Regions from separate parts of the [Clostridium] scindens ATCC 35704 genome, predicted to be linked through region 2. Evidence: predicted binding sites of a transcription regulator. Region 2 holds the regulator's gene; each other region holds the start of a gene.
What was found. The regulator HrcA, encoded in region 2, represses chaperone genes, less so after heat shock. The targets are predictions, from matches to a motif close to TGTTAGCACTCNNNNNNNNNGAGTGCTAACA.
Positions count from the first base shown of each region.

Region 1: the regulator HrcA is predicted to act here: its motif matches at 4,636-4,666, upstream of HDCHBGLK_RS17875 (co-chaperone GroES).
Region 3: the regulator HrcA is predicted to act here: its motif matches at 5,079-5,109, upstream of HDCHBGLK_RS10915 (Hsp20/alpha crystallin family protein).

Region 1 covers NZ_CP036170.1:3,479,673-3,487,279, forward strand. Annotated here, with positions in the region: gene HDCHBGLK_RS17855 (aldose epimerase family protein) at 1-253, opposite strand, end outside; gene guaB (IMP dehydrogenase) at 471-1,925, opposite strand; gene HDCHBGLK_RS17865 (DUF6106 family protein) at 2,024-2,515, opposite strand; gene groL (chaperonin GroEL) at 2,642-4,267, opposite strand; gene HDCHBGLK_RS17875 (co-chaperone GroES) at 4,322-4,606, opposite strand; gene HDCHBGLK_RS17880 (hypothetical protein) at 4,720-5,025, opposite strand; gene codY (GTP-sensing pleiotropic transcriptional regulator CodY) at 5,093-5,875, opposite strand; gene topA (type I DNA topoisomerase) at 5,939-7,607, opposite strand, start outside.
Region 2 covers NZ_CP036170.1:3,290,484-3,298,090, reverse strand. Annotated here, with positions in the region: gene HDCHBGLK_RS16930 (hypothetical protein) at 1-15, shown strand, start outside; gene HDCHBGLK_RS16925 (lipoate--protein ligase) at 204-1,187, shown strand; gene HDCHBGLK_RS16920 (hypothetical protein) at 1,166-1,330, shown strand; gene hrcA (heat-inducible transcriptional repressor HrcA) at 1,517-2,560, shown strand; gene grpE (nucleotide exchange factor GrpE) at 2,578-3,288, shown strand; gene dnaK (molecular chaperone DnaK) at 3,328-5,214, shown strand; gene dnaJ (molecular chaperone DnaJ) at 5,316-6,506, shown strand; gene HDCHBGLK_RS16895 (ABC transporter permease) at 6,535-7,607, opposite strand, start outside.
Region 3 covers NZ_CP036170.1:2,112,251-2,119,857, forward strand. Annotated here, with positions in the region: gene HDCHBGLK_RS10885 (YfhO family protein) at 1-605, shown strand, start outside; gene secG (preprotein translocase subunit SecG) at 678-920, shown strand; gene rnr (ribonuclease R) at 1,004-3,163, shown strand; gene smpB (SsrA-binding protein SmpB) at 3,144-3,611, shown strand; gene HDCHBGLK_RS10905 (hypothetical protein) at 3,622-3,864, shown strand; gene HDCHBGLK_RS10910 (zinc-ribbon domain-containing protein) at 3,894-4,448, shown strand; gene HDCHBGLK_RS10915 (Hsp20/alpha crystallin family protein) at 4,582-5,007, opposite strand; RNA gene ssrA (transfer-messenger RNA) at 5,464-5,814, shown strand; gene HDCHBGLK_RS10925 (ferritin-like domain-containing protein) at 5,861-6,391, opposite strand; gene HDCHBGLK_RS10930 (cytidylate kinase-like family protein) at 6,678-7,304, shown strand; gene HDCHBGLK_RS10935 (manganese catalase family protein) at 7,405-7,607, opposite strand, start outside.

The DNA of each region.
Region 1 (7,607 bases), 190 kb from region 2:
GGAATTCTCCGTTTCCAATACGGTTTGCGACCCTTCCTATCGTAGCGCCGAAAAATGCATTCCCCGCCTCATATCCTTGTACATCATCATATCCCAGCACCACATCCAGAAGTCTTCCTTCCTTGTCAGGAACCCTTACCTGTACCAGTGTGGCTCCATAATCGGACACTTTTATCTCCATGCCCTTATCATTCTGAATGGTAAAAAGTCTTGCCTCTTCTCCCTTAGATGTCATTCCAAAACTATGTGTCATCTCTTTGCCTCCTTTGAATTACAAATCTGAATTCCTTGATACGCATAGCCGGATTGCTAGCATAGGCAAAATACCAGATCCCGTCCAGGCTCTGCCTGAGAGGCATCTTCTCCTCTATCCTCCTATCCTTACAATCCGTGGGCTTTAAAAAAGACGCCCGGTGGATGTTTCCCTTACGGACGTCTTTTATATGGCTCTTAACTATATCGCTTCTTTTTTACTCATCTACGCTGTAGTTTGGCGCTTCCTTCGTAATATGGATATCGTGAGGATGGCTTTCCTTCAGGGATGCGGAAGAGATCTTCACGAACTGTCCCTTCTGCTTCAGATCCTCGATTGTCGGCGCGCCGCAATATCCCATGCCTGAACGCAAGCCGCCCATCAGCTGGAATACCGTATCTTCCACCGTGCCTTTATAGGCAACACGGCCTTCCACGCCTTCCGGAACCAGTTTCTTCGCATCCGTCTGGAAATAGCGGTCCTTGCTTCCGTTCTCCATCGCTGCGATGGATCCCATCCCACGGTATACCTTATATTTCCTTCCCTGGTACAGTTCAAAGGTTCCGGGGCTTTCATCGCATCCTGCAAAGATACTTCCCATCATGCAGACATTCGCTCCTGCCGCAATTGCCTTTGTCATATCTCCGGAGTACTTGATTCCTCCATCGGCAATAATCGGAACCCCATACTTGTCTGCCGCCTCGTAGCAATTCATGACAGCGGTAATCTGAGGAACTCCGATTCCTGCAATAATGCGGGTGGTACAGATAGACCCCGGTCCGATTCCCACCTTGACCGCATCAGCGCCAGACTTAATCAGCGCTTCCGCTGCTTTTGCGGTAGCCACGTTTCCTGCAATCACCTGCAGATCCGGGAACTTGCTCTTGATCATGTCAACCGTATGCAGAACATTTGCGGAATGGCCATGAGCGGAGTCCAGAACTACCACGTCGACTTTTGCGTTCACCAGTTCCTGAGCCCGGTCAAGGCAGTTTGCCGTAATGCCGATTGCCGCGCCGCACAGCAGGCGTCCTTGTCCGTCCTTGGCTGACAGCGGATACTTGATCTGCTTCTCGATATCCTTGATCGTGATCAGTCCCTTCAGGTTAAAGTCCTTATCCACGATCGGGAGTTTTTCCTTTCTTGCCTTTGCCAGAATCTTCTTGGCCTCGTCCAATGTGATTCCCTCCGGAGCTGTGATTAATCCTTCGGAAGTCATGGATTCTTTGATCTTCTTTGAAAAGTCTTCTTCGAATTTTAAATCACGGTTCGTGATGATACCAACTAATTTCTTTCCTTCGGTAATCGGAACGCCAGATATCCGAAACTTCGCCATCAGATTATTGGCATCCTCCAGAGTATGTTCCGGTGACAGGTAAAAAGGATCTGTGATTACGCCATTTTCAGAACGCTTTACCTTGTCCACTTCTTCTGCCTGCTGCTCAATAGGCATGTTCTTATGAATAATACCGATGCCCCCCTGTCTTGCCATCGCGATTGCCATACGGTGTTCCGTAACCGTATCCATTCCCGCGCTCATCATCGGTATGTTTAACTTAATCTTCTTGGTCAGGTAGGTTGATAAATCCACTTGGTTCGGAATCACTTCTGAATAGCCCGGAACTAAGAGCACATCATCGAATGTAATCCCATCTCCAATTATCTTTCCCATGATTATATCCTCTCTTTCTCTTTTCAAATTTTACGATTAACTGCTATGATAACCAATCTGCGCACTATTTGTCAACATATTTCGACCACTTTTTAAATTTACTTGCGCACGACCTTCCTGGGGGCCATCATATAAAACCCTTCTACAATCGTATCATTCGGTTCAAATATAATCTTCTTCTGCTCGCCCCTCTCGGATACTACAAGCGCATAGAGGGCGGCTTGTCCGCTCCCGGAACTGTAATTATAGGTCTTGGCCTTCTGGTACTGGCGTACTTCGATAGAATCAGCGGGTGCCAGAATCTCAAGATCATTGACGTTAGCGGAAAACATCCGCTTGCGCTTTGCCTTGTTCATAATCTTGTCAATATCCAGATCCCCATTCACAAACAGGTACTCATACTCCACATTCAACCTCCGGAACATGAGCACATCCAGAATAACCGCCAGGACCGGCAGGATAATACCGAATGGAAACAGAAACACGATCAAGACAGAAACGATCGTCACCGCAACCAGCGCCGCCTTTATTACAATATCCTTCATGCCCGCCTGTTTCTTCACTAACTGTTCTGTATAATAGTCGCTCATCTTTTATTCCTCCACAATCTATACTGAATGCCATTATTGTACCATACTTTCAGGCAAAAAGAAAACTCCCCGTCAGAGGAGTTTTCAAAAATTTCATACTTTATATAGCTGCAGAAATGATTTACGTTACATCATGCCCATTCCGGCCCCTGCTCCTGCAGGCATTGCCGGTGTCTCTTCCTTAATGTTGGCAACAACAGACTCTGTCGTAAGCAGTGTAGATGCAACGCTGGTAGCGTTCTGAAGAGCGCTTCTTGTAACCTTTGCAGGATCCAGGATTCCGCTCTCTACCATATCTACATAGTTTTCTGTCAGCGCGTCGAATCCGTATCCTGGATCAGACTCTTTTACCTTGTTGATAATTACGGAACCTTCCAGTCCGGCATTTGCAGCAATATGATACAGCGGAGACTCCAGTGCCTTCAATACTACGTTCGCGCCAGTCTTCTCATCGCCCTCCAGGCTTTCTGCCAATGCTGCCACTTCTTTTGCCGCGTGGATATATGCAGATCCGCCTCCTGCGATGATGCCTTCTTCAACTGCCGCTCTTGTGGCATTCAGGGCATCTTCCATACGCATTTTTGCTTCCTTCATCTCAGTCTCGGTTGCTGCTCCTACACGGATTACCGCTACGCCGCCTGCCAGTTTTGCAAGTCTTTCCTGTAATTTTTCTTTATCGAAATCAGATGTGGTCTCTTCAATCTGAGCCTTGATCTGAGCGACACGGTCAGCAATCTCTTTCTTGTCTCCTATGCCATCCACAATAACGGTATTCTCTTTCTGGATCTTGACGGATTTGGCACGTCCTAACTGCTCCATCGTAGTCTCTTTCAGATCCATTCCCAGTTCATCAGAGATCACCTGTCCGCCTGTCAGGATCGCGATATCTTTGAGCATCTCTTTTCTTCTGTCTCCATATCCAGGTGCTTTTACGGCCGCTACATTGAAGGTTCCACGCAGTTTGTTTACAATCAATGTGGTAAGAGCCTCGCCCTCGATATCCTCAGCGATGATCAGAAGTCTTGCTCCAGACTGTACGATCTGCTCTAACAGAGGAAGAATATCCTGGATATTGGAAATCTTCTTGTCTGTAATCAGGATATATGGATCTTCCAGATTTGCTTCCATCTTATCCATATCCGTTGCCATGTATGCGGAAACATATCCGCGGTCAAACTGCATACCTTCTACCAGATCCAGTTCCGTCTTCATCGTCTTGGATTCTTCGATCGTAATTACGCCGTCATTGGAAACCTTCTCCATTGCATCCGCAACCATCTCCCCAACTTCTACATCGCCTGCGGAGATTGCTGCAACTTTTGCGATCTGATCTTTGTCCTTTACTTTGCTGGACATCTTAGCGATTGCATCAACCGCCTTGTCAGTTGCCTTTTTCATGCCTTTGCGAAGGATAATCGGGTTTGCCCCTGCAGCCAGATTCTTCATACCTTCATGAACCATTGCCTGTGCAAGCACGGTTGCTGTGGTTGTGCCATCACCGGCCACGTCGTTGGTCTTGGATGCAACTTCCTTGATCAGCTGCGCTCCCATATTCTCAAAAGCATCCTCAAGCTCGATTTCTTTTGCAATCGTAACACCGTCGTTCGTGATAAGCGGCGCGCCGAAAGATTTATCCAACACTACGTTACGTCCTTTTGGTCCAAGCGTTACCCTAACGGTATCTGCCAGCTGGTTAACTCCTGTTTCCAATGCGCTTCTTGCCTCAGCGCCATATTTAATTTCCTTTGCCATGATTACATTCCTCCTGCTCTTTCTATGCTATAATCTTTTTCAAACTTCACTTCTTTATTCAACGATTGCAAGGATATCATCCTGTTTTACGATGATATACTCTTCATCATCAATTTCAACCGTTGTTCCTGCATATTTAGAATAAATAACTTTCTGGCCTGTCGCGACATTCATCTTAACTTCCTTGCCATCAACTGTTCCACCAGGTCCAACAGCGATTACTTCTGCCTGCTGCGGTTTCTCTTTGGACTGTCCGGGAATCACGATTCCGGATTTTGTAGTTTCTTCTGCTACTAACTGTTTTAATACGACTCTGTCTCCCAATGGTACTAATTTCATATTTATTCCTCCTTAATATTATCTATATTTGTTAGCACTCATAAAAAGAGAGTGCTAAAAGACTCTAGATATAAAATAGCACTCTCTCGTTATTTTGTCAACAACCTTTATATTTAGTTTACAAGATTTTTATAAAATCCATTCCGAATCTGGAATTTTACGATTCTCCCAACCTTATTCCAATATCTTTCCCTGATGGTTCCGCTACATCCGATAACGCCCTTGGGCGTGTCGATCCTGCATTCGTAGATGCCATCCAGGGAGAAGACCGGAAGCTGCGTCTCATCTGATAACAAATATATACATTCTTCTTCCGGATTATACGTGATTATGCTGCAATGGTACGTTGCCTTATCAAAGAACCCTTCTTTCAAGATCATACGGGTCATCTTGATATCAGCGGAACACTCCTCATACATGCCTGCTTCTCCCTTCCCAAGTTCAAATAAGGGTATCAGTCGCCCGATACCCCTTTATCCGTCTTTCTTATTTTGCACGTTCTGCCTTGATATGTTCCAGTTCCGTAAATACATAATCATTTACGACCTTGATATAGGTTCCCTTCATACCGGAAGAACGTGACTCGATCACTCCGGCGCTTTCGAATTTCCGGAGCGCATTTACAATCACGGATCTGGTAATCCCTACCCGGTCTGCGATCTTGCTGGCAACCAGGATTCCCTCCGTGCCATCCAGTTCCTCAAAGATATGGATGATCGCCTCCAGTTCTGAATAGGACAGGGTGCTGATAGCCGACTGGACGATATGCTCCTTCCTGGTCTCTTCAGCGCTCTCCTCATTTACGGACCTGAGCATTTCAAGTCCTACTACCGTTGTTCCATATTCACTTAAAATAATGTCGTCAATTTCATACATCTGGTCTCTCTTATAGATAAATAGTGTTCCCAGACGCTCGCCTGCAATATCAATGGGGGTGATGATGGCCTGATAACCCTTCACCGCCTCTTCCGAAAATCCAAGGGTCTGCAGGTTTACATTCTCCTTGGTGGATAAAATACTCAGCAGGCGCTCATTCAGCATATCATCGATATGCCTCCCGACTTCCCGCTCCAGCAGTTCCTTGATAATTGGAACTCCCTCGCAATTACTGCCGCCCAGCACTTTGCCCTTTTTACTGACTACCAGAACATTGGAATCCAGTATTTCAGTAAGCACTTCGCAGATATCATTAAATACGACCTTGCTGGAATTATTATTATGCAGTAATTTGTTGATTTTTCTAGTTTTATCTAACAATTGTACACTCATTGCCATTCCTCCATCCTTTGATTGTTATATTATCATACAATTCAATAACATTCAATGAATTTCCTAAATATTTTTAATAATCTCTTTATTTTCCACATATCCGCATTGTTCATCACTGCAAAGCAGCTTATTTCCCTTTTCTACCATATGGCTTCCACACCTCGGACACTTCTTCGTCGATGGCTTCTGCCAGGACATAAATTCGCAATTGGGGTTGTCTTCGCACCCATAATATTTTCGTCCCTTCTTCGTCTTACGGATCACCACATCCTTGCCGCAGACCGGGCAAGGCACGCCGATCTTTTCCAGATAAGGCTTGGTATTCCTGCACTCCGGGAATCCCGGACAAGCCAGGAAACGTCCATGGGGTCCATATTTAATGACCATATTGCGGCCGCACTGGTCACAGATCACATCCGTAACCTCATCTTCTATCTTGACTGCTTCCTGTTCCTTCTCCGCTTTTTCGACGGCTTTCTCAAGATCCGGATAGAAATTCTCGATAATCGTCTTCCATCCTACTTTTCCCTCTGCCACCCCATCAAGAAGGCTTTCCATATTGGCTGTGAAGTTCACGTCCACAATGCTGGGAAAGGACTGCTTCATAATATTATTGACCACTTCGCCGATCTCTGTGAGATAAAGGTTCTTATTCTCCTTGGCCACATATCTTCTGGCAATAATTGTAGAAATTGTAGGCGCATAAGTACTTGGGCGGCCGATACCCAGCTCCTCAAGCGTCTTTACCAGCGCTGCCTCCGTATAATGGGCTGGCGGCTGGGTGAAATGCTGCTTTGACTCAAAACTTTCTTTGGTAAGCCTGGAATCCATATCAAGGCCTTTCAGCAGCACGTTGCTTTCTTCCTTCTCTTCTCCTGCCTCCGTATATACAGAACGGAATCCTTCGAAGATAATCTTGGACGCTGCCACCGTAAACCGATACGTTCCTGCCGCGATCTTCACGGACGTGGTCTCGTATCTGGCAGGCCGCATCCTGCTGGCAACAAACCGTTTCCATATCAGCTGGTACAGACGGAACTGATCCCTGGTCAGGGAATCCTTCATAACTGCCGGCGTGCGCGATACATCCGTAGGCCTTATCGCCTCATGGGCGTCCTGGATGATCTTTTTGTCAGCCCCTTCTTTTGCTTCTCCTGCTGCCACATACTCTTTTCCGTAATTAGACGCGATGTATTCTCTTACACTGGCGTCAGCCTCTTCCGATACCCTGGTGGAATCCGTACGCAGATAGGTAATGATTCCGACGGTGCCATTCCCTTTGATGTCAATTCCCTCATAGAGCTGCTGGGCAATCCTCATCGTCTTTGAGGTGGCAAAATTCAGCGCTTTGGATGCTTCCTGCTGGAGCGTGCTGGTGGTAAAAGGAACCGGGGCCTTTTTAATCCGCTCGCCCTTTTTAATGTCTGCCACGGAATAATCGGCCTGATCCACTTCTTTCAGAATCTGTTCCAGTTCTTCCTTGGAACGGATGGTCATCTTCTTTTTCTCTGTGCCGTAGAATTTCGCGGTCAGAATCTTCTTCTCTCCTTCTACTTTCAAGTTGGCATCCAGCGTCCAGTATTCTTCCGGGATGAATGCATTGATCTCTTCCTCCCGGTCCGCGATAATACGAAGCGCCACCGACTGAACCCGCCCGGCACTCAAGCCTCTCTTGACCTTGGCCCACAAAAGAGGGCTGATCCTGTATCCGACAATTCGATCCAGAACCCTT
Region 2 (7,607 bases):
GTCGAATTAAGCTAGCGCCGTTGCACAATGATGCGAAGGCCTAAATGAAAATCACATAATATTGCAGTTTTATCAGTCAAACAGCACAATGCATGGACATTGTGCTGTTTTTACCTGTACTATAATGCTGTTATACAATTGGAGAAAGGGCTGGTGAAGAGCAATAAGGACAGCATTTATATATAATAATGAGGAGGGAAAATATGAATTACATCATATGGGCAGAATCGAATGATCCAAGATACAATCTGGCAGTGGAAGCCCACTTGCAGACATTGGTAAAAGAAGGGGATGTCATTTTGTACCTGTGGCAGAATGAGCATACTGTAGTAATAGGAAAGAATCAGAATATCCTGAAAGAATGCAGAGCCAGGCTTCTGGAAGAGGAAGGCGGCTATGTGGCCCGTCGGACGACGGGGGGTGGTGCGGTCTACCAGGATATGGGAAATGTCTGCTTCACATTTCTTGCGTCTCCAGAGATGTATGACTTGAAAAGACAGTCCGGGATCATCGCGGATGCGTGCGGATTCTACGGAATTGAGACGCAGGCTTCCGGCCGGAATGATATACTGACCAAGGAAGGACTTAAATTTTCCGGCAATGCGTATTCTAAGACGGCCAGCTGCAATGTGCAGCACGGAACGCTGATGGTGGACGTGGACAAGGAGAGGATGACCCGCTATCTGACGCCATCTAAAGAGAAAATGAAGGCGAAAGGCGTCGATTCCGTCAGATCCAGGGTGTGCAACCTAAGGGACTTGAACCAGGAAATCACGACACAGGGAATTATGGAGCAGATGGCGGAAAGTTTCCAGAAGGAATATGGTACGGCGCAGATTCTGAAATTAAGCAGGGAGGATCAAGAGAAGATCCGGCAGATCTATGAATCCTATTGTTCCTGGGAATGGGTATATGGACAGTCTCCGGCGTGCGAGATCATCCACCAGAAACGGTTCGGCTGGGGAGAAGTAGAGATTCAGATGCACTTGGAAAACCTCGTCATCAAGGAGATAAAGGTATATACGGATGCATTGGACATAGGCCTGCCGCAGGCGATCGAGAAGGCATTCAGAGGCAGGCGTTATGATCTGTCAGACGCCGCCACGGACGCGGCAGAAGGAGAATCCGCCATAGAAAGGCAGAAGCAGGTGAAGGAGGTAATCGATTGGATTGCAGAGATATCTTAATCCGGCAGGTAGACAATGCAGGGGTTCTGATCCGTTTGGGAGACACTTGCATCTGTACGGACATTCGCTGGGAGCGCGCCGGGTATCTGCAATCCATCTGCCCGCGGGCGGGAAGGATGGGGCGCGCTTTCGGGAGATTCTGAATGCCGCGCAAAATGAGGTGGGAATTCCCCAGGTCATCTATGGAAACGAACTCAGCCAGGAGTTAGTTATAAAAATTGTATAAATAGTGTTGACAAAAGAAAAAGGGAGTGCTAAATTAATAATCGAAGATGTTAGCACTCGAAAATGTAGAGTGCTAACAGCAAAATCCGAAAGGAGGAGGATAGATGGTATCAGAACATGGACTTAGTGACCGCAAGCTTAAGATCCTTCATGCGATTATCCAGAACTATCTGGAGACAGGCGAGCCGGTTGGTTCCAGAACCATATCGAAGTATACGGATCTGAACTTAAGTTCTGCAACCATCCGTAACGAGATGGCGGACTTGGAAGAGATGGGCTATATCATGCAGCCTCACACGTCGGCCGGACGCATTCCTTCGGATAAAGGCTACAGACTCTATGTAGATATGCTGATGGAAGAAAAAGAACAGGAACTGAGCGAGATGCAGGAACAGATGCTGGATAAGGCAGATAAGATGGATCAACTTCTAAGACAGGCAGCAAAGGTCCTGGCTAACAGTACGAATTATGCAACGATGGTATCTACGCCCATGAACAATGAGAACAAACTTAAGTTCATTCAGCTGTCCATGGTAGACGATGAGCAGATCATCGCGGTAATCGTGCTTGGAGGCAATGTAATCAAGAATAAGATTATTGACATTGACGAGCCAATCAGCAATGAGAATCTGTTGAAATTGAATATGCTTTTGAACACGACGCTGAATGGCATGTCTATCGAGGAAATCAATCTTGGATTGATCGCAAGGCTGAAGGAGCAGGCAGGCATACACAGCGAGGTGGTTGGAAACGTTCTGGATGCGGTGGCGGATGTCATCCAGGTGGATGATGATATGCAGATCTATACAAGCGGAGCCACGAACATCTTCAAGTATCCGGAACTCAGCGATAATCAAAGCGCCCAGGAGATTATCAGCGCCTTTGAGGAAAAGCAGCAGCTTAGCGAGTTGGTAACGCAGACGTTATCGCAGGAAGATAATACTGGCATTCAGGTTTACATCGGTGATGAGACGCCGGTCAAGACCATGAAGGATTGCAGCGTTGTCACCGCCACTTATGAATTAGGCGACGGCATGAAGGGAACCATAGGTATTATCGGGCCAAAGAGAATGGATTATGAGCATGTATTAAAATCCATGAAGCGGCTGCAAAGCGAATTGGATGAAATGTTTCATAGAAAAGAATAGGAAAGGTGGAAGAACCCTTGGAGAATAATCAGGAAAAGAGCCAGGAAGAAATGGTAAAAGAGGCTGTGGAAGAAGCCAAAAAGTCGGCCGGGGAACTGCCGGAAGGCGAGCCCGGGGAAGATCAGGCAGAAGAAGAGAACGCCAAAGAGGCTTCCGAAGACGAAGAGGTCTCCGATAACGAGGAAGAAGAGCCGGATGAGGAACAAGAGCCGGATGAGGAAGAAGAGCCGGATGAGGAAGACGAAGATAAAAAATCCGGCAAGAAGTTATTTGGCAAGAAGAATAAGAAAGATAAAAAGGACGAGAAGATTGAGGAACTGACTGACAGGCTCACTCGTCAAATGGCAGAGTTTGATAACTTCCGCAAGCGTACGGAAAAGGAGAAATCCCAGATGTACGAGATAGGAGCGAAAGATATCATAGAAAAGATGCTTCCGGTAGTCGACAACTTTGAGCGAGGGCTTGACGCTGTCAAGGAAGAAGACAAGGAAGACCCATTTATCCAGGGAATGGAGATGGTGTATAAGCAGTTAATGACCGTGCTGGGAGAATTGGGCGTTAAGCCGATCGAAGCGGTAGGCAAAGAATTTGACCCGAATCTCCACAATGCAGTGATGCATGTGGAAGATGAGAACTTTGGCGAGAATATCATAGCCGAGGAATTCCAGAAAGGTTATATGTACCGTGACTCCGTAGTGAGGCACAGCATGGTAAAAGTAGCAAACTAATTCCAGATAATTTAGAAAATAAAACAGGAGGTCTTTATAATGGGCAAAATCATTGGTATTGATTTAGGAACCACGAACAGCTGCGTGGCTGTTATGGAAGGTGGCCAGCCAACGGTCATCGCAAATACGGAAGGCGCCAGAACGACGCCATCTGTCGTAGCATTTACAAAAACAGGGGAACGTCTTGTGGGCGAGCCTGCAAAACGTCAGGCAGTTACAAACGCGGAGAGGACGATCTCTTCTATTAAAAGAGAGATGGGCTCTGATTTCAGAGTGACGATCGATGATAAGAAATATTCTCCACAGGAGATTTCCGCAATGATTCTTCAGAAGCTTAAGGCAGACGCGGAAGGATATCTGGGAGAAAAGGTAACAGAGGCGGTTATTACTGTGCCAGCGTACTTTAATGACGCTCAGCGCCAGGCTACAAAGGATGCAGGCAAGATTGCGGGCCTTGATGTAAAGCGTATCATCAATGAGCCTACTGCGGCAGCGCTTGCTTACGGACTTGACAATGAGAAAGAACAGAAGATCATGGTATATGACCTTGGCGGAGGTACATTCGACGTATCCGTCATCGAGATCGGCGACGGCGTCATCGAGGTATTATCTACCGCAGGTAACAACAGGCTGGGCGGCGACGACTTCGACCAGAAGATCACGGATTATATGATTGCTGAATTCAAGAAGCAGGAAGGCGTAGACCTGTCTGCCGATAAGATGGCGCTTCAGAGACTGAAAGAAGCGGCAGAGAAGGCAAAGAAGGAACTGTCTTCTGCAACGACCACAAATATCAACCTTCCATTTATTACAGCAACAGCAGAAGGCCCGAAGCATTTTGATATGAACCTGACAAGGGCAAAATTTGATGAACTGACGCATGACCTTGTGGCAAAGACATCCGAGCCGGTAACGAGAGCACTTTCTGACGCAGGCATTACCGCTTCCGAACTGGGCCAGGTACTTCTGGTTGGCGGTTCCACACGTATCCCTGCTGTCCAGGAAGAAGTGAAGCGTCTGACAGGCAAAGAGCCAAGCAAATCTCTGAACCCGGATGAGTGCGTAGCGCTTGGTGCATCCGTTCAGGGCGGCAAGCTTGCCGGAGATACGGGTGCAGGCGATATCCTTCTTTTGGATGTAACTCCGCTGTCACTGTCAATCGAGACGATGGGCGGCGTTGCAACAAGACTGATTGAAAGAAATACGACGATTCCTACCAAGAAGAGCCAGATCTTCTCCACAGCGGCAGATAACCAGACAGCCGTAGATATCAATGTCGTACAGGGAGAGAGACAGTTCGCCAAAGATAACAAGTCTCTGGGACAGTTCAGGCTGGACGGAATCCCGCCGGCTCCACGCGGAGTACCGCAGATCGAAGTTACATTCGACATTGATGCGAACGGCATTGTAAATGTATCCGCAAAAGACCTTGGAACAGGCAAAGAGCAGCATATCACCATCACGGCAGGCTCTAACATGTCTGATGACGAGATCGACAAGGCGGTAAAAGAAGCAGCGGCATTCGAGGCGCAGGATAAGAAGCGCAAGGAAGGCATTGATACAAAGAATGATGCGGACGCCCTGGTATTTCAGACGGAAAAAGCCCTGGGCGATGTAGGAGATAAGATTGATGCTGCAGATAAGGCTACCGTTGAGGCGGACTGCAAGGCATTGAAGGAAATCCTTGAAAAAGTAAACATGGATGACATATCAGACGCGCAGATTGCCGAGATCAAGGCAGGCAAAGAGAAACTGATGGAGAGCGCGCAGAAATTATTTACTAAGATGTATGAACAGGCCGGAGCAGCAGCCGGAGCACAGGGAGCAGACCCGAACATGGGAGCAGGCCCGAATCCGGGAGCAGGCCCTGCACCGGACGGCTTCCAGGGAGACGATGTTGTAGACGGTGACTATAAGGAAGTATAAGCCCAGTGCGAATACTGTTCCGCGAAACTCAAGCGAGATTATATATTCTTAAGCTTAGTCTCGCGGAACTTCCTTATGTACATGAAAGAAAGGGATAAAAGATGGCAGAATCAAAGAGAGATTACTATGAAGTGCTTGGCGTCAGCAGAGATGCCGACGACGCCACATTAAAAAAAGCATACAGACAGGTTGCCAAGAAATACCATCCTGATATGAATCCCGGAGACGCTGAAGCAGAGAAGAAGTTCAAAGAAGCGTCCGAAGCCTATGCAGTCTTGAGTGACCCGGAGAAACGGCGCCAGTACGACCAGTTCGGCCATGCTGCCTTTGAAGGAGGCGCTGGAGGCGCCGGCGGATTCGGCGGATTTGATTTTGGCGGGGCGGACTTCAGCGATATATTTGGCGACATATTCGGCGACCTGTTCGGCGGCGGCAGCCGCAGGGGCCGTGCAGGCCAGGGCCCTATGAAGGGCATGAATATCCGCAAGAGCGTAAGGATTACTTTTGAAGAGGCAGTATTCGGCTGTGAGAAAGAGATCGAGGTCATCTTAAAAGATCCATGCCCGAAGTGCAGCGGCACAGGCGCGAAGCCGGGAACCTCCCCGGAAACCTGTCCAAAATGCGGAGGCAAAGGCCAGGTAGTATATACGCAGCAGTCCTTCTTTGGAACTGTGCAGAATGTTCAGACCTGTCCGGACTGTCACGGAACCGGCAAGATCATTCGGGAAAAATGTCCGGATTGCAGTGGAACGGGATATGTATCCAATAAGAAGAAGATTGCGGTTACGATACCGGCCGGCATTGACAATGGACAGAGCGTGCGTATCCGCGAAAAAGGAGAACCGGGCGTAAACGGCGGCCCAAGAGGGGATCTGCTGGTAGAGGTTAACGTATCCAGGCATCCGATATTCCAGCGCCAGGATATGCATATCTTCTCCACTGTGCCAATCTCATTTGCCCAGGCGGCGATCGGCGCGGATATCCGGATCAAGACGGTAGACGGGGAAGTTCTGTATAATGTGAAGCCAGGCACGAAGACGGATACGAAAGTGCGGCTGAAAGGAAAAGGGGTTCCATCCCTTCGCAATTCCCAGGTACGGGGCGATCACTATGTGACATTGGTAATCCAGACCCCGGAACATCTAAGCCAGGAGGCGAAAGAAGCGCTTCGAAGATTTGACGAGCTGACCGGCAATACGCTGGGAACCGCGTCTGAAAGCGATTCCGAGCCCAAGAGCGGCAAGAAGAAAAAAGGATTTATGGATAAAGTAAAGGAAGCCTTTGATGATTAAGTTCATCAAAGGCTCCTTCTTTCTCTTGCTAATTCGCGCTTTGCCGCCGGTTGTGGATGATCACCAGGGCTATGAATAAGAATGCCAGGGCGAACAGAATCTGGATGACGTACCCTGTATACAGGGATTTCAGCTGGGTGCTGCTGAACGTGTGGTTGTTGGCGATCAAGTTGTTGCCGGTCTCATACCAATAGATCGGAAGGAAGCGTGCAACGGTCTTGATTCCTTTGCTTAACACCTCCAGGCTTACCAGCACCCCGCTGATAAAGGACAGGCCAAGGGAGACTACGTTGACCACTGCGCTGATCATCTCCTCCTTGCGTACCAGGCTTCCCACCAGGAATGAGATCGAAAGGGATACCAGCATCAGCAGGAAACTGTTGAACAGATAGTGGGGCAGGTGCGGATCCTTTAAAAATTCCTTTCCATACATGAGAACCGGAAGCATGTTGCACAACACCCAGACTGCAAGGCCGATGACCGCATAGCCTAATATCAGCTGGGCGTTCTGCCGTTTGCCGGATACGGCGGAACACAGCATCCGCCTTTTGACATCCGGCTTATTAAAGGCGATCATGATATAGGTCAAGGAATAGCACAGGATGGACAGGAGGATATAAGGCATATACTGGTACATGAAGGAGTACATCGTCCGTCGGCCCCCATGCCCATTCTTATCGATCAGCGTTATGTCCGCCGGCTCCTTTGCATTCTCCTTCACTTCGGCAATGGCTTCGGGAAGAGAGAATCCGCTGGCAGTCAGGACCCGCACGTTATTCAGGAAGGTGTCGATCTGCTGGTCTACATAGTAGCCGGTAGTGCTCCCGGGAACCTTGATGACGGGAAGCGTCTCTGTTCCATTCAGGCATCTGCTTTCAAAATCCTTCGGGATCGTCACTACATAATTGACTTCCCGGTAGAAGAGGCGGTCCTGGATGACCGACTTGTCATCGGGCATGTCTTTAATGGTATGGTACTGTTCCAGGTAGGAGGCCATTCCCTTAGCCAGTTCCCCGCCGTCCCGGTCGATGACCGCGATATCTAGGCTTTCCATGCTGTAGGACTTGGCGGTGTTCTGGACATCCATCTTCTGGATGGCAA
Region 3 (7,607 bases), 1.2 Mb from region 2:
TAAAGGTTCCGATATCCGGGCCGGAAGAGGGAGACAACATCCTCTTTCTCCAATTCAAAGTCAACAATGGCCAACCCAATAAGGACGTGGCGATCTGGCTGGAAGGCGTAAGGAATAAGTTGTCTTCCAGAGAGCATGTCTACTATAATGGAAATACGACCTTTACCTATACAGTGGAACTGGCCCAGGGGCAGCAGGATGCCTCTTTGAAATTAGGAAAAGGGGTCTACGATATCACAGATATTACCTGCTATGGAATGAGTTGGGATGAAGAGGCCGGGAAGAATCTGTATCAGTCTGTGTTCGAGGCTGATAAGAAACGGACGAAAGGGAATCGGATTGCGGGAACTATCCAGGCGAAGGAAGATGAATATTTCATTACTACGATTCCATATGACAAAAACTTTGACGTTACGGTGGATGGGAAGAAGACCAGGGCCAGGAAGGTCAATACGGCATTTCTCGGATTTCCCATAAGCGAAGGACAACATCAGATCGAGATTGTCTATCATGCCCCGGGCGCTGGCTTTGGTAAGTTCCTGTCGCTTTTGGGGGCTTTCATGGCAGCAGCCCTGGTGATCACATCCAGAATCTTCCTTAAATAGCCCAGATTTTCCTTGCTATATCTTGTCTCCTGTGCTAGAATAAATATGGTTTATCCGCAGGAGGTGTAAAAAGTGGAGATAGTAAAGACGATTTTAATGATCATATTTGCAATAGACTGTATCGCGTTAACGGCAATCGTGTTATTGCAGGAAGGTAAGTCAGCGGGGCTTGGTACCATCAGCGGTATGGCTGATACTTACTGGGGGCGGAACAAAGGCCGTTCTATGGAGGGCGCGCTGGTGAAGTCAACGAAGTTCCTGGCGATTCTGTTTATTGTACTGGCAGCAGTGTTGAATTTAAAAGTATTTGCATAAGATAAAGCATATTTTTATGAGAATGGTGGGACACTCCTGTATGGGAGTGTCTCTTTGTATATAAGATGGAGGACTTGTAAGAGATGGACAAGACAATTGAAAAAAGAAAAAAGGTCATCTATGACTTGATCTGTGATGATTTATACGTGCCAATGAAGTTCAAAGAACTTGCCATGCTTCTGCAGGTTCCAAAAGATCAGAGGAATGAATTCAGGGAGATTCTTGAGACCCTGGAGGCAGAAGGCAAGATCTACCTTTCACAGAAAGGAAAGTACTTAAAAGGAGAGGCTAAGAGGATTCAGGGCGTTTATCGGGCCAGCCTGAAAGGGTTTGGATTCGTTACGGTTCCAGGTGAGGCTTCAGACATATTTGTGGCGGAAGAAGATGCGGGCGGGGCTTTTGAAGGCGACCAGGTAGAACTCGTCATAACGAAGGAGCCTCAGGGCAGAAGCCGGGAAGGCAAGATCGTAAGAATCCTCTCCAGAGGAATCACCCATCTGGTAGGGCTGTATCAGGGGAACCCGAATAAGAGTTTTGGATTCGTCAAGCCTGATAACCAGAAGTTTCCGCATGATATCTTTGTGCCAGTGGAGAAGGCCAATGGCGCTGTGCAAGGGCATAAAGTCGTGGTGGAATTGACTTCTTACGGCGGACCGCAAAAGAAGCCTGAGGGGAAAGTGGTTGAAATTATCGGCCATATCAATGATCCTGGCACAGACATCCTGTCGATCGTGAAGGGATATGATCTGCCGGTGGAATTCTCGGAAAAGATATTAAACCAGGCGCAGCGTGCGGCCAGAGACGTATCCGATGCCGACAGGGCAGGGAGAAAGGATATCCGGGACTGGCAGATGGTGACGATCGACGGAGAGGATGCCAAGGATCTGGATGACGCAGTATCCGTGGTTAAGAATGGGGAGAACTATATCCTGGGGGTTCATATCGCGGATGTGACCAACTATGTCCAGGAGAACAGCGCAATCGACCGGGAGGCGCTTGAGCGGGGTACCAGCGTGTATCTGGTAGACCGGGTAATCCCGATGCTGCCCCATGCCCTTTCCAATGGCATCTGCTCTTTGAATGCGGGAGAGGACAGGTTGGCCCTCAGCTGCATCATGACGGTAAATCCTAAGGGCATGGTGATAGCCCATGAGATAGCGGAGACCGTCATTCATGTGGACGAAAGAATGAGTTATACAAGCGTCAAGAAGATTCTGGAGGACCGGGACGCAAACGAGATAAAAAGGTATGAGAAGCTGGTGCCTATGTTTGAACGGATGCAAGAACTTTCTGGCATCCTGCGGGAACAGAGGAAAAGGCGGGGATCGATTGATTTCGACTTCCCGGAGACGAAGATGGTGCTGGATGAGAATGGAAAGCCAGTGGAAATCCGTCCATACGAGCGGAATGTAGCAACCAAGATGATTGAGGATTTCATGCTTCTTGCCAACGAGACGGTGGCGGAAGATTATTTCTGGCAGGAACTTCCTTTCGTTTACCGTACCCATGAGGCGCCGGATGACGATAAGATCCGCACGCTGGCGACATTTATCAATAATTTTGGATATTCTATGCATGTGGGAGCCAACGAAGTAAAGCCTAAGGAAGTGCAGAAACTGCTGGGCAAGGTGGAGGGGACTCCTGAGGAGGCCCTGATCAGCAGACTGGCGCTTCGTTCTATGAAGCAGGCCAGATATACGCCGGAGAATACCGGGCATTTTGGCCTTGCTGCCAATTATTATACGCATTTCACCTCGCCGATCAGGCGTTATCCAGATCTTCAGATCCACCGGATCATCAAGGATAATCTGCGGGGGCGGATGGACGCAAAGAGAATAGAGCATTACCAGGGGATACTCCCGGAAGTGACCAAGCACTCCAGCGAGATGGAGCGCAGGGCAGACGAGGCCGAGCGTGAAACCATCAAGCTTAAAAAGGTAGAGTATATGCAGGCGCATATCGGAGAAGTGTTTGAAGGCGTGATATCCAGCATTACAAAATGGGGAATGTATGTAGAACTCCCTAATACGGTCGAAGGCCTGGTTCATGTCATCAACATGGTGGATGACCATTACGAGTATCAGCAGGAGCGGTACGAGATGGTGGGAACCCGCAGGCATAAGGTATATAAGCTGGGCCAGAAGATATCCGTCCGCGTAATGGATGCGGACAGGCTTCTTAGGACCATTGATTTTGAGATTGCAGATGAAGGAGAGTTGGAAGATGGCGAAGATGAATGGTAAGATGATAGCCAATAATAAGAAGGCATACCATGATTATTTCATTCTGGAGAACTATGAGGCCGGCATTGCCCTGCATGGGACTGAAGTAAAGTCCCTCCGCATGGGCAAATGCAGCATCAAAGAGGCATTTATCCGCGTTGAGAATGGCGAGGTATATATCTATGGAATGCATATCAGCCCTTATGAAAAGGGAAATATATTCAATAAAGATCCTTTGCGGGTACGCAAGCTTCTCTTACATAAGTCGGAGATCAATAAACTTCTTGGCAAGACTAAGGAGAAGGGTATTGCAATTGTGCCTCTTAAGGTGTACTTTAAAGGAAGCCTGGTAAAAGTCGAGATTGGGCTTGCAAAAGGCAAGAAACTATATGACAAGAGACAGGATATTGCCAGGAAGGACCAGCAAAGGGAAGCGCAGAGAGACTTCAAGGTCCGGAATCTGGGTTAGGAGGAAGAAGATGGTACCTAGAAGCAAGGAAGAATTAAGAAATATGGTTTCTCAGACGACAATAGAGACTTACGAAGAACTGACTCCCCAACTGATACAATTGATCGACCAGACCAAGCATGATGAATCATTGACGGAGGCCCAGAAGCAGGACGAGATATCCTTGCACATGATGGGATATATAAAGTCATGCACCAATGAAATCATAATCGAAGTTCTTGCTGAGATATTGGGATTGGAAGATTCACAATAAATATACTAGAAGAAAAAGGAGAAATAGAAATGGCTTATTGTGTAAAATGTGGAGCGAAAGTGAACGACGGTGTGCAATACTGCCCGCAGTGCGGCGCAAAGATTCCGGTGATGCCGGGGGCAGGCCAGCAGCAGGACAGCCAGCAGGATTATTCATATCAGCAGAATGGCCAGCAGGGCTATACATACCAGCAGAACAGTCAGCAAGGCTATACAGGCCAGCAAGGGAAATTCTTCCAGCAGGAGGATGTACGCCAGAATAAGGTAATGGGGGTCTTGTCATATCTCGGAATTTTGGTATTCGTACCGCTTATTGCTGGAAATAAGCAGTCTCCCTATGTTAGATTCCATACCAATCAGGGACTGGTGCTTTTCATTGCGTCTGTAATTGTAGAACTGCTGGACGGCAGATGGATCTGGGGATTCCATTCTATGATCAATTTCGGGGGCAGCTGGTTTTCCTGGATCTTTGACATCTGCAGCCTGGTATTGTTTGTATTTATGATCGTTGGAATTGTGTATGCATGCAAAGGAGAAAGAAAAGAATTGCCGGTGATCGGCCAGATAAAAATATTAAAGAATTAAGGCTTGAAAATCAAGGCAGCCGCCATCAATCAGATGATGCGCGGCTGCCTTTTTATATTAATATTCAGGATGTTTATATGAAAAAGGGGAAATTCCCCTGAGAGCGTGGGACCTGGTCCCTCTATATTAAAAGTTATTCAATCGTAATTAATTTTGGCTGCTCTTCCTGCTTCTGAATCTCTTTCGGGAACTGAAGCCTGAGGATTCCATCTTTAAATGCTGCCTTAATGTCCTCCTGAGTCAGGGCATCGCCTACATAAAAACTTCTGTTGCAAGTTCCGGTATAGCGTTCCTTGTGGATGCAGTTTCCTTTGGCATCCTTTTCTTCCTTGGATTCGCTCTTATTGGCGGTGATTGTAAGATAGCCGTCTTTTAAGTCTGCCTTAATGTCTTCTTTGGCATATCCCGGAAGTTCCATCTCTATAATGTAACTGCCATCCTTGTCATGAATGTCTGTCTTCATGATCTGTGAAGATGAGTTGTCATATGGACGGGTAAAGAATGGATCCTTGAACATATCATCGAATAAATTGTTAAAACCTCTGTTTGCAAGTAACATAAGTCATTCCTCCTTGATTTATCTTTATTTTTGATTTGTTTTATTTGTTATAGTTATTATATAACACGAATTGTTAGCACTGTCAAGTATTGAGTGCTAAAAATATAGAAAAATTTTTGGGATTTCGTCTTTGATAGTCATGAGGGCTTTACAAGAGCCTTTCGCAGACAATTTGGAATGAGTCCAAACGAATAAAAGAAAACCACGCCGCCTATTCCGGAAGAATATAAGGAATTCTAAGCGGTATGGGTCCCGGCATACAGGCGCAGGGAAGAATATGTGCCATCGGACTAGGCGAAGGCAGAAGAGTATGATAGAATGCCCTGCTTCTTGCATATTGCGCGGTTTCGCTGGTGATATAAGGAAATTGGGATTAAGATTTGACATTTGGGGCAATGCTATATATAATGATAACGGCAAGAGATGTCTGCGAGCCAGTAGTACAGCGAATGATCAGGGCTTGTACTGGTTTCGACGGGGGTCTGGAAGTTGGAGAAGCCATCCGTAGCGGGACACTACGTTAAAAGTTCCAATTAAATATAAACGCAGACAATAGAGAATTAGCGTACGCTGCCTAATTAGGCGGCAGTCGGCCCCGGATCTTCCGCCGTCTGGGTCACCGGCTTCAAACAGGCGGAGCACTTCGTTTCCAAAGCTTTGAGGGAATGGAAGAACTTATGAAGCTACTAAAGTCGGCAGCCTGTCATTAGGCGGCTGATGGAGGGAATGTCAATATAATGACTGTGATGGGAGATGCTTTGATGGATGGGCTTTCGGACGCGGGTTCAACTCCCGCCAGGTCCACTAAAAAACGCCGTAGTTACGGCGCTTTTTTTATGTAATAATATAAGCATTAGATCTGAGCCAGGAAATCACTAAAGATCTTGCAATGCAGTTCCTCATCAAGCGACAGCCGGGCAAGCATCTTCGATACAAGCGGATCCTTGATTTCTTGCGCCTGTTTTGCATATGCCTTGGCGGCAAACCGCTCAGATTCGGCATTCTTAGACAACAGCGTCTGAACGTCGCAGCTATAGTCTACCATATCGCCGCACCAGTACGATTCGGGATCTGAGGAGCGGCATTCCGGCTGAGCCCCAAGCAGGGTGATGAGTTGGCCGAGTATGGAGAAATGATGCTGTTCCACTACGGCCATCCGTTGGATCAGCCGCCGGATGCCTTGATAATCGTTGCTGATCGTCCAGGACTGGAACAGGTATTGGTGCACGGTCGTCATCTCGCTGGCAGCAGAGGCAAAGTCAGGCATAAGAATATGCGCATAACGCAAGTTCTTTTCCGAGACAGCGACGTTAGGATACCAATTGGAGTGAATGACTGGAATAGAGTTTGGATTTGCGTGGATATTGTATCGAATATTGCTCATAATACATCCTCCTAAAAATCTATTAATATAATTACCACTTTATGAAATATGGCGTGAGTATAGAACCGGCCGGCCAACACCATTAGTAAAGGCGTAAGAGGGCTTGAGTCTGAAGAATGCCGGAATATGGATGTAACTATGCTTCGATATATGCTTGACAGTTATCTGGATCTTAGGTTCTGAAAGTGCAGGGATTACATTTAGATTGGAATTTTATGGAATTCAGGGTATACTATAGATAGGAACAATAATCGGTGCAGCAGGAATGAGGAAGGGAGTGGGCAGTATGACAGAAAATGTAATTATTACGATTGGACGCCAGTACGGAAGCGGAGGACGGGAAATTGGGATCCGGCTTGCCAAAAAACTGGAGATTCCTCTCTATGACCACAATCTGGTGGCAATGGCGGCGAAGGAACTGGGCATCAGCGAAAAGGAAGCCAAGGAAGCCGATGAGACGGCTCTGGAAGGATTTCTGTCCTCCTATATAGTAGGCCCCGGCGATTATACGGCCTATATGAATGCGGAAGACTATATGCGACCCTTAAGCGACCGGGTATACCGCACGCAGTCTGAGATCATAAAGAGGCTGGCAGACAGAAGTCCCTGCGTCATCGTCGGACGGTGTGCGGATTATATCTTAAGCGACTGCCCCAAATGCATCAGCGTATTCATCTGCGCGGATAAAGAAGACAGAATCCGCAGAATAGCGGCCCTCAGAGATCTGCCTGAGAGAAAGGCGGCAGAAAAGATTAAGAAGGTTGACAGGGAGAGAAGATATTATTACGAGTCCAATACCGGAGAAGAGTGGGGCAAATCAGGCACATACCAGGTGGTATTGAATGTAAGCCTGACCGGTATCGATAAGGCGGTGGATATGCTGGCTGCCCTGTTTAATGGGCTATGTGATTAGTAGGCATATTGGCGCCTGCCGCTTGCTTAAGACAGATGTCATGCAAAAAGGAACTGCTGCTTATTCTGCGGCAGTTCCTTTTGAAGTTGTGGATGGTCTGCTAACCAAAAAGTTTCTTGTCGAACTCCGGATTTGCATAATAATAGTTCTTTGCATCCAGTCTGTCCTTGGTCTTTTCCAATGCTTCTCCGAAACGCTGGAAGTGAACCACCTCTCTTGCGCGTAAGAACCGGATCGGATCTTTGATCTCCGGATCATCAACGACTCTTAAGATATTGTCATAAGTGGTCCTTGCCTTCTGCT